DNA from 2 places in the Clostridium mucosae genome. Region 1 is predicted to be linked to the other one. Evidence: predicted binding sites of a transcription regulator. Region 1 holds the regulator's gene; the other holds the start of a gene.
What was found. The regulator HrcA, encoded in region 1, represses chaperone genes, less so after heat shock. The targets are predictions, from matches to a motif close to TGTTAGCACTCNNNNNNNNNGAGTGCTAACA.

Region 2: groES (co-chaperone GroES) is a predicted target of HrcA. The motif match lies at 3,889-3,919, and genes of this name have one in related genera.

The regions. Positions count from the first base shown of each region.
Region 1 is NZ_JANKAF010000015.1:8,597-14,054, forward strand. Features, by position in the region: gene dnaK (molecular chaperone DnaK) at 1-1,373, opposite strand, end outside; gene grpE (nucleotide exchange factor GrpE) at 1,430-2,041, opposite strand; gene hrcA (heat-inducible transcriptional repressor HrcA) at 2,060-3,091, opposite strand; gene hemW (radical SAM family heme chaperone HemW) at 3,281-4,438, opposite strand; gene NSA50_RS14725 (hypothetical protein) at 4,535-4,804, opposite strand; gene NSA50_RS14730 (patatin-like phospholipase family protein) at 5,023-5,458, shown strand, end outside.
Region 2 is NZ_JANKAF010000003.1:154,473-159,930, forward strand. Features, by position in the region: gene NSA50_RS05660 (tagatose bisphosphate family class II aldolase) at 1-445, shown strand, start outside; gene NSA50_RS05665 (4Fe-4S dicluster domain-containing protein) at 656-2,146, shown strand; gene NSA50_RS05670 (O-antigen ligase family protein) at 2,452-3,741, shown strand; gene groES (co-chaperone GroES) at 3,966-4,250, shown strand; gene groL (chaperonin GroEL) at 4,265-5,458, shown strand, end outside.

The DNA of each region.
Region 1 (5,458 bases):
ACTTTAACTAATCCATTTGCATCTATATCAAATGTAACTTCAATTTGAGGAATTCCTCTTGGAGCTGGTGCAATACCTGATAATGTAAATCTACCTAAAGTCTTATTGTCAGCTGCCATTTGTCTTTCACCTTGAACCACGTGAATTTCAACTGATGTTTGACCATCTGCTGCAGTTGAGAATGTTTGACTCTTCTTAGCTGGAATTGTAGTATTTCTTTCAATAAGTGGTGTAGCAACTCCGCCTAATGTTTCAATTCCTAATGTTAATGGAGTAACATCTAGTAATAATACATCTTTAACTTCTCCAGTTAATACACCTGCTTGAATAGCTGCTCCAACTGCAACACATTCATCTGGGTTTACTCCCTTTGAAGGTTCTTTTCCTGTAAAGTTTTTAACTGCTTCTACAACAGCTGGAATTCTTGTTGATCCACCAACTAATATTACTTTATTGATGTCGCTTAATGAAAGGTTAGCATCTGATAAAGCTTTCTTCATTGGTTCTATTGATCTTTGAACTAAATCATGTGTAATTTCATTGAATTTAGCTCTAGTTAAGTTCATATCAATATGCTTTGGACCTGTTGCATCAGCTGTTATAAATGGTAAGTTAATGTTTGTTTGCATTGATGATGATAATTCAATCTTAGCTTTTTCAGCAGCTTCTTTTAATCTTTGAAGTGCCATTTTATCATTTCTTAAATCTATTCCATTTTCAGCTTTAAATGTTTCAGCTATATGATCCATTATTCTTTGGTCAAAGTCATCTCCACCTAATTTAGTATCTCCATTTGTTGATAAAACTTCGAATACTCCATCACCAAGTTCTAGGATAGATACGTCGAATGTACCACCACCTAAGTCATAAACAAAGATTTTTTGGTTTGTATCCATTTTATCTAAACCATAAGCTAAAGCTGCAGCTGTAGGTTCATTTATTATTCTTAATACTTCTAATCCAGCTATTTTACCAGCATCTTTAGTCGCTTGTCTTTCTGAATCATTAAAATATGCAGGAACTGTTATAACTGCTTGAGTTACTGATTCACCTAAATAAGCTTCTGCATCAGCCTTTATTTTTTGAAGTACCATTGCTGATATTTCTTGTGGTGAATGATCTTTACCATCTATATTAACTTTATAATTTGTACCCATATGTCTCTTTATTGATATTATTGTTTTATCTGGGTTTGTAATCGCTTGTCTTTTAGCTACTTGCCCTACTAATCTTTCTCCATTTGCTTGGAATGAAACTACTGAAGGAGTAGTTCTTGCACCTTCTGAATTGCTGATTACTACTGGTTCTCCACCTTCCATAACAGCTACACATGAGTTAGTTGTTCCTAAATCAATTCCTATTATTTTTCCCATAATATATTTCCTCCTAAAAACTATCTTTTTAATATAAGTTTAGTTAATATCAATAATTAATTAGCTACTTTTACCATTGTATGTCTAATTATCTTTTCGCCTCTTTTATATCCCTTTTGGAATACTTCAACTACTGAGTTAGTACCAAGTGATTCATCTTGAACGTGCATGACTGCTTGATGAAGATTTGGATCGAATTCACCAGTTGCATCTATTTCTTCAACTCCTAATTTTTCAAAAGAGCCTTTAAATCCTTTTATAGTCATGTCTATTCCTTTTTTAAAGTCTTCCACACTTCCTTCAACAGCTATTGCTCTTTCTAATGTATCTAGTACTGGTATCATTTCTTTTAATACATCTGTACATGCATCTGTATAAATGCCTTCTTTTTCTTTAGTTGTTCTTTTTCTGTAATTGTCATATTCTGCTGATATTCTAAGTAATCTTTCTTTCAAAGCTTCAACTTCATTATTTAGCTTCTTATTTTCATCTTTTAATTTTCTCATAATATCTAGATTATTTTCCTTATCATTATTTTCTTCAACTATATCATCTGAAGATTGATCTGTTTCTTGTTCTACTTCTTCTGTAGTAGAATTTATATCTTCAACATTTTCTGCTTCAATTGTTTCTTCTAAGTCTTCTATTACTTCTTTGTTATCTTCCACAACAACACCTCATCTCTTTTATTCTATAATTTGATTTCTTAAGCTCTTATTTAACTCCTTCATAACTTGCCCCATAATAGCTATAACCTTAGAGTAATTTATCCTCTTTGGTCCAATTAATCCAATCTTACCAATCGGTCTTCCATCTAATGAATATTCCGCCGATATAATTGAGCACTCCTTAGCCTCTGGAAAATAATTTTCATCGCCTATTTTTATGGTTATATCACTACTAGGTTCTATCAAATCTATCAAATTGTCCTTATCATTAATTAAAGAAAGAATTTCCTTAGCCTTTTCGATATTATTATACTCAGGATAATTAAAAATATTTGTAGCACCTTCAACAAACACTTCTGTATTGTTAGCTTCTTTTAATGTTTCATATAGAGCTGGTAATATTCCATTAAATAGTTCATCATAGCCATTTAATTCTACTTTGAGCTTATTAATTACTTCCAAGTTAATTTCTTCAATGGTTAAATTTCTTAGCCTCATATTTAAGACTTCATTTATCATTTGAATAGTTTCAGGCTTTGGCATATTGTTTACTCTTATTCTATGATTCTTAATAATTCCACTATCTGCTACTATTACTGAAACCAAATTATGACTATCAATAGCGAGCAATTGAATAGATCTTATATAGCTACTTCTCACAGATGGAGTCTGTACTACAGTCGTTAAATTAGTAAGCTCTGATAACAATGAACAAGCTTGCTTTACTATCTTATCAACCTCATACATTGCTGAATTTATAATGTACTCCCTTATTTTGAGTTCCTCTTCTCGAGTTAATCTTCCAGTTTCCATTAACTTATCTACATATAGCCTATATCCTTTATTAGAAGGTATTCTACCTGCGGATGTATGTGGTTGTTCTAGATAACCCATTTCCTCTAGATCAGCCATTTCATTTCTTATTGTTGCTGATCCAACTCCTAAATCATATTTCTTAGCTATTGTTCTTGAACCTACTGGTTCCCCTGTCATGATATAGTCATTAATGATAGCCTGAAGTATTTTTATTTTTCTTTCATCAATAGCCATTACATCACCTCTATCTGTTAGCACTCATTATCGTCGAGTGCTAATGACTACAATATCAATATATTCCTTATTACCTTTTTTGTCAATTGGAATAACTGATAAATTAAATAATCTCATTTAATTTTATTAATTTATTTTTATTTTTCTTTCGTTTTCTAAAACACGCTCTCGTTTTCTACGTACCACATTTTACAGTATGAAGTCACTCATAACTAAATTAGATAACTCAATTCCCTTGTCAGTTAACCTTAAATTATCCTTTTCTAATACGAGTAATTTTTTATTTATATTTTTCTCTATAATATCTTTATATATACTATTTATATCTATTCCAAATCTTTTTTTGAATTCATTAAGGCTTATCCCCTTATTCATTCTAAGTCCCATAAATATAAACTCTTCTATATTATCTTCTTTAGAGTTTTTAATTATTTCTTCTATAATACTTTCATTATTATTAATTTTTTCTATATAGAGTTTCACATTTTCTATATTTTTTATTCTTTTACCATCAATAAACGAACTTGAAGCAGATCCAACTCCTAAATAGTCATCACATTGCCAATAAACCTTATTATGATAGCATTCATATCCTGATTTCGCATAATTAGATATTTCATACTGCTCGTATCCATGCTCCTTAAGTATTTCCTTAGTAATTGAATACATCTCTCTTTCTTCATCTTCTGACGGTAATATTAGTTTATTTCTTTCCCATAATTTATAAAATGCTGTTCCTTCCTCTATTATTAGGCTATAAGCAGAAATATGCTCTGGATTTAACTTTGCAATTACTTCTAAAGATTCTTTCCATTCATCTACTTTTTGATTTGGTAATCCAAACATCAAATCAACATTTATATTTTTAAATCCAACCTCCCTAGCTAAATTGAAATTTTCTTCAAATTGCTTAAAACTATGTATTCTTCCTATATCTTTTAAAAGTGAATTTTGTACTGCTTGAAGTCCCATGCTTATTCTATTTACTCCACCTCTTAGCATAGTTTCTAATTTCTCTTTTTCCAAGGCTCCAGGATTACATTCCATTGTAAATTCCATATTTTCTGTTAAATTAAGTTTACTTATAGTTTTCAATAATTTATATATTTGATTAGTCTCTAAATATGATGGAGTTCCTCCACCTATAAATATGCTTTTAATTTTATAATCTATTACTTTTTCGTCTATCTCCTTACATAACGCATCCACATAATCATCTTTAAGATGATCTAATGAGGCATAAGATGGGAAATCACAATAAAAACATTTTTGCTTGCAAAATGGTATATGTATATAAAGTGCTACTTCTTTTAAATTTTTCATTTCTATAATCACTCTTTCTATCATTTAAATTTCTCTTTATTGCTATTATACAGAAATGCATTAAAATGAAAAGATAAAAATAGGAGAATAAATTATATAATATAATTTATTCTCCTATTTTTATACTTCTATAAGATCTATATTAATAATATTGTGTAACACTACATCCTTCTGAGCTCTTTCAATAATTGTGTCAATTATATCGCCTTCAAAATTTATTTTCATTCTTGTTTTTAATCCATTTCTTGAAATATATGTTTCTAATTTATAACCAACCATTGATATTAATGATATTTCTCCATTTTTTCTTTTAATAGTTCCAGTTACTAAACCTAAATTTCTTAATACCTTTCCCTTCTTATTCACGTCTCTCAATTTTGCCTCTAACATAATATACACCCCACTTAAATATTTTATACAATTTAAGTATATTTTCCTTTATTAACTTTAATTACTAATATATTTGTTAAACAGCTAAATTTTAATGACTACTTATACTTTAGTTAAATATTAAATTTTTATTTTACTTTATATATCAATAACTCTTTTGTTGAATATATTATTTATAGATTACCACTAAAAATAGTTTATATAAGGAGATGTTTATTTTGAAAACATTTAAAATACTCGCCTTTGATGGTGGTGGAATTAAGGGTGCCTTAAGTGTAGAAATTTTAAGTAGAATTTGTTCTAAATATCCAAACTTTTTAGATAAAGTTGACTTATTTACAGGTACTTCAACTGGTTCAATAATTGCTTCCTTATTAGCAACAGAGGTTTCTATTAATGAAATAAATAATTTATATAGTAATCCTACTGCAAAAAAAATTTTTTCTCCCTCTCATTTTAATCTATTTCGTCCGAAGTTTAATAATATTAATTTAGAGAATATTATCTCGAATTATTTCGATGATAATCTAAAAATTGGAGACTTAAAAAAATTTATTTTTATTCCCGCATTTCATGTAAAGGGATTAACCGGAAATTCTTGGGAACCAGTATTTTTTAATAATTTATCTAAAAATTCAACATGTGATTTTAGTG
Region 2 (5,458 bases), on a different contig from region 1:
ATTAGGTGGACAAGAAGATGATTTAGTAGTAGATGAAAAAGATGCTATGTACACTAATCCAAAGCAAGCAAAAGAATTTGTTGAGAAAACAGGAATAGATTCATTAGCAATAGCAATAGGAACAGCGCATGGATTATATAAGGGTGGCGCAAAGCTTGATTTTGATAGATTAAAGGAAATAAGAGATATGGTAGATGTTCCTCTAGTTTTACATGGGGCATCAGATGTACCAGACGATTTAGTAAAGAAAGCAATTTCTCTTGGAATATGTAAGGTGAATGTAGCAACAGATTTAAAAATACCATTTTCTGATGCAGTAAAAAAATTCTTCAATGATCATCCAGATGCTAATGACCCAAGAAAATATATGACACCTGGGAAAGAAGCAATGAAGAATATAGTTTCTCATAAAATAATGGTTTGTGGAAGTAATGGAAAAGCTTAATTAAATTAGCTTTTAGACAAAAATGTAATAATGTATTTGAGAGGAAATAATATGAAGGCGTATGCTGACATATTATTTTCTTTCATATATAAGTGTTTTTATCCAAAATAATTTTCAGAATATTTAGAATTTAACGAATTGGTATAAATTTACTGGTATAATGGTACTGGGGAGTATTGGTTTTATTTTATTAGATAGGAGGATTTTGGTATGTTTCAATTTGAAACTCAGTTAAAGAAACTTAAGCATGAGGTGCTAACAGAAGTTGCTAAGTTAGCTAAAGATGGTAATTTAACCACAGAATCAATAGAAAAGATTCCTTATGAAATTATTAAGGGCGATAAAGCTATGTATAGATGTTGCGTATATAAGGAAAGAGCTATTGTTTTAGAAAGAGCAAAATTGGCTGCAGGATATTTAGCTAATGGAGATAATGTGGAAGATGAATTTGTTGATATCAAAGAAGATGATCAAATAATATACGTTATTGAAGCAGCTTGTGATAGATGCCCAATAAATAAATACAGTGTTACAGATTCTTGTAGAAATTGTTTAGCTCATAAATGTCATGAGGCTTGTAATTTTGGAGCTATAACTTATGTTGCTGGAAGAGCATACATAAACCAAGAAATTTGTAAGGAATGTGGAATGTGCAAAAAGGCATGTCCTTATGATGCAATTGCAGAAGTTATGAGACCTTGTAAGAGAGTATGCCCTACAGGAGCTTTAGATATAAATCCAGATGATAGAAGAGCAATGATAAAGGAAGAAACATGTGTTAATTGTGGAAGTTGTATGAGCGCGTGTCCTTTTGGAGCTATTTCTGATAAGAGCTTAATAGTTCCTATAGCAAAGAGGCTTGCAAGAGGAAGAAAGATGTATGCTGTAGTAGCACCTGCTATAACTGGTCAATTTGGAGCAAAAACGCCATATGGAAAAATAAAAAATGCAATTAAGAAATTAGGTTTTGTAGATATGATTGAAGCAGCCTGTGGAGCAGATGCTGTGACTGTTCATGAAAGCGGAGAATTTTTAGAAAGATTAGAAAATGGACAAAATTATATGACAAATTCTTGTTGCCCTGGTTTCTTAAGTTATGTAGAGAAGATGTTCCCATCAGAAGTAGAAAAAGTATCAGGTACAGTTTCTCCAATGATAGCAACAGCAAGATTTATAAAGCATAATGATCCAGATGCAAAAGTTGTATTTATTGGACCATGTACTGCTAAAAAGAGTGAAGCTGTTAGAGAATCTGTAAGGGATGCAGTAGATTATGTTTTAACGTTTGAAGAATTACTAGCATTATTTAGTGCTTTTGAAGTAGATATAGATAGTTGTGATGAAGATGTAGTTGATGATGCTTCTATATATGGAAGAGGATTCGGAGCACATGGAGGATTAACTGCAGCTATAGAAAATTATATAAGAAGCCAAGGGTTAGAAGTAAACTTTAATCCAGTAAAAGTATCTGGAGGAATAGAAATAAAGAAAACAATGACTATGGCAAAAATAGGTAAATTACAAGGGAACTTTATTGAAGGTATGATGTGTGAAGGTGGTTGTATAAATGGGGCAGGAGCCCTAGTGACACCATTTAAGGCTAAAGGTGTTTTCAATAAGATAAATGCTCAAGCTACAAAGAAAGCTGTAATAGATAATGAAACCCTTGATGAATATAAGAATGTAAACTTAGAAAGATAGTTATAAATTGAGAATTAAACCTAATGATATGTATTAACTTTCCGATTTTTATATAATTTCGAATACAATTCTAAATTTAAGATATCTAAGATGACTAAATTTTTATAACTCGCTGCGCTCAGACAATAAAAATTCTTAACGCCATCTTAGATATCTTAAATAAGAATTGTAGTTTCTCATTATAATAAAATCTCCAATTTAATACATATCATTAATGAGGATAATTCTTAGTTTAATGGTTTGAAGTGGGAAAATATAAGTTATCGTAGGCTTTATTTTCGCAATCTCTACCAGTGGGTGTTAGGATGGAAAGTATAAATAAAAAAGTAAGGGGAGCTCTTACAAAAGAAATTGATTTTAAAATTTTAGTGAACATAATCTTATATTCTGTGATAGTTATAATGCCATTCATAGTTGTAAATGTATCATCACCTAGATATGTAATTGGTAAGATGATATTTCTTTACGTAGTTGGTGTAATTTCTATTATTGCATTAATTGGATTAAAGGTAACAGAATTTAATATTGAGCATAAGATAGCATTAGTGTTTATGTTAACTATGTTAATTCCAAGTATATTATCACCACAGAAATATGTAGCTTTTATTGGCAATATTCAACGGAATGAAGGCTTCGTAATGTATTGCATTTATATTCTACTTTTTATACTATCTTCTAAATATTTTGTTATAAATGAAAAACTTATAAATCTAGTATTAATTTCTTCATGTGTCATGGGTATATATGGGATACTTCAATTTTATAACATAGATCCTGTACAGTTTTGGATGTTTGGATTTATATCAGTAAGTGATTCTATTGGAATGATAGGAAATAGAAACTTTTTTTCATCATATTTATGTATATTTTTATTTATAAGTATGGCAATTTATATTTTTTATGAAGGAAAAAGATATTTAATATATTCAATTATATTATTTGGGTCATTAATCACTACATTAACTCGTAGTGGGTGGCTAGCTTTTTTAGTTTATTCACTTATTGGATTAATTTTTATAATAAAAGATAAAAAGAGAATAAAAAAATCAGTGGTTGTATTTATATCATTTTTAAGTATTTTTTTATTATTAAATTTATCTACTAATTGTAAGATTATTGGGCGTGCAACTAACAGCATTGTAATTGATGAAACTGGTATAACAAAAGTTGAGGATAGTGGTAGAATTGAAATATTAAACATATCATGGAATGCATTTAAAGATCATCCGTTTATAGGGTGGGGGCCTGATACATTAAAATATAGATTGGATTCACAGTATAGTGAAAGTCATAGAGAGTATATAAATAAGCATGGTGCTTATATAGATAAATCACATAATGAATTTTTAGAATATGCAGTTAGTAATGGGATATTTAATTTAATAGCTTACCTATTATTAATTGGAGTAATAATATATAATCTGATTAAAAGTATTAGAAATGATTTATCTAAGTTACTCTTACTAACGCTAATAGGGTATTTAGTACAATCATTTTTTAATATTAGTGTAATAATGGTAGCACCAATATTTTGGATATTTTTAGGATTCTGTGTCAAAGAAAAAGAATTTGAATTAAATGAAAAAATAATTTAAATAAATACATGTATAAAATGAAGAAAATAAATAAAAGCTTGAGAAAATGGAAAATAATTAATGAGAAGTGGTAATATTTATAATATATAGGGTAATAATATATTAGGTAACATTTGAAAAATACAAACTAAAAGATTATCATAAATTTGTTAGCACTTATCTATGGTGAGTGCTAATATAAAAGGGTAATTAAATTTATAGATATAAATAGGAGGGATTTTTTTATGAACATTAAGCCACTAGCAGATAGGGTAGTAATAAAGAAGTTAGAAGCAGAAGAAACAACTAAAAGTGGAATAGTTTTAACAGGGACAGCAAAGGAAAGACCACAAGAGGCAGAAGTTGTAGCTGTTGGACCAGGAGCTATAGTTGATGGAAATAGAATAGCAATGGAAGTTAAAGTTGGAGATAAAGTACTTTATTCAAAATATGCAGGTACAGAAGTTAAGGTTGAGGGTGAAGAATATACTATTTTAAAACAAGATGATATTTTAGCAATAGTTGAATAAGGGAGGAAAGAATAATGGCAAAAATGATTAAGTTTAGTGAAGACGCAAGAAGAGCAATGCAAGTTGGTGTTGATACGTTAGCAGATACAGTTAAGGTTACATTAGGACCAAAAGGAAGAAATGTAGTTTTAGATAAAAAGTTTGGAGCACCACTTATAACTAATGATGGTGTTTCTATAGCAAGAGAAATTGAATTAGAAGATCCATATGAAAATATGGGAGCACAATTAGTTAAAGAAGTTGCAACTAAGACTAATGATGTTGCAGGGGATGGTACTACTACAGCAACTCTTTTAGCACAAGCAATTATAAGAGAAGGCTTAAAGAATGTTACTGCTGGATCAAACCCAATACTAATTAGAAATGGTATTAAAATGGCTGTAGATAAGGCTGTTGAAGAAATAAAGAAGATTTCTAAGCCTGTTAACGGTAAAGAAGATATAGCTAGAGTTGCAGCTATTTCAGCAGCTGATGAAGAAGTAGGTAAGCTAATTTCTGATGCTATGGAAAAGGTAGGAAATGAAGGCGTTATTACTGTTGAAGAATCAAAATCAATGGGAACTGAATTAGACGTTGTTGAAGGAATGCAATTTGATAGAGGATATGTATCAGCATACATGGTAACTGATACAGAAAAAATGGAAGCAGTTTTAGACAACCCATTAATATTAATTGCTGATAAAAAGATTTCAAATATTCAAGAGTTACTTCCAATACTTGAACAAATAGTTCAACAAGGAAAGAAATTACTTATAATAGCTGAAGATGTTGAAGGCGATGCAATGACTACATTAGTAGTTAATAAATTAAGAGGAACTTTCACATGTGTAGCTGTAAAAGCTCCAGGCTTTGGAGATAGAAGAAAAGAAATGCTTCAAGATATAGCTATATTAACAGGTGGAACAGTTATATCAGAAGAGCTTGGAATAGACATAAAAGAAGTGACTTTAGATATGCTTGGACAATGTGAAAGCATCAAAGTTACAAAAGAAAATACTACAATAGTTAATGGAAGAGGAAATAGTGAAGCTATTAAAGAAAGAGTATCACAAATAAAAGCTCAAATCGAAGAAACTTCTTCAGAATTTGATAAAGAAAAATTAACTGAAAGATTAGCTAAGCTAGCTGGTGGAGTTGCAGTAATTAAAGTTGGTGCAGCAACAGAAACAGAATTAAAAGAAAAGAAATTAAGAATAGAAGATGCTTTA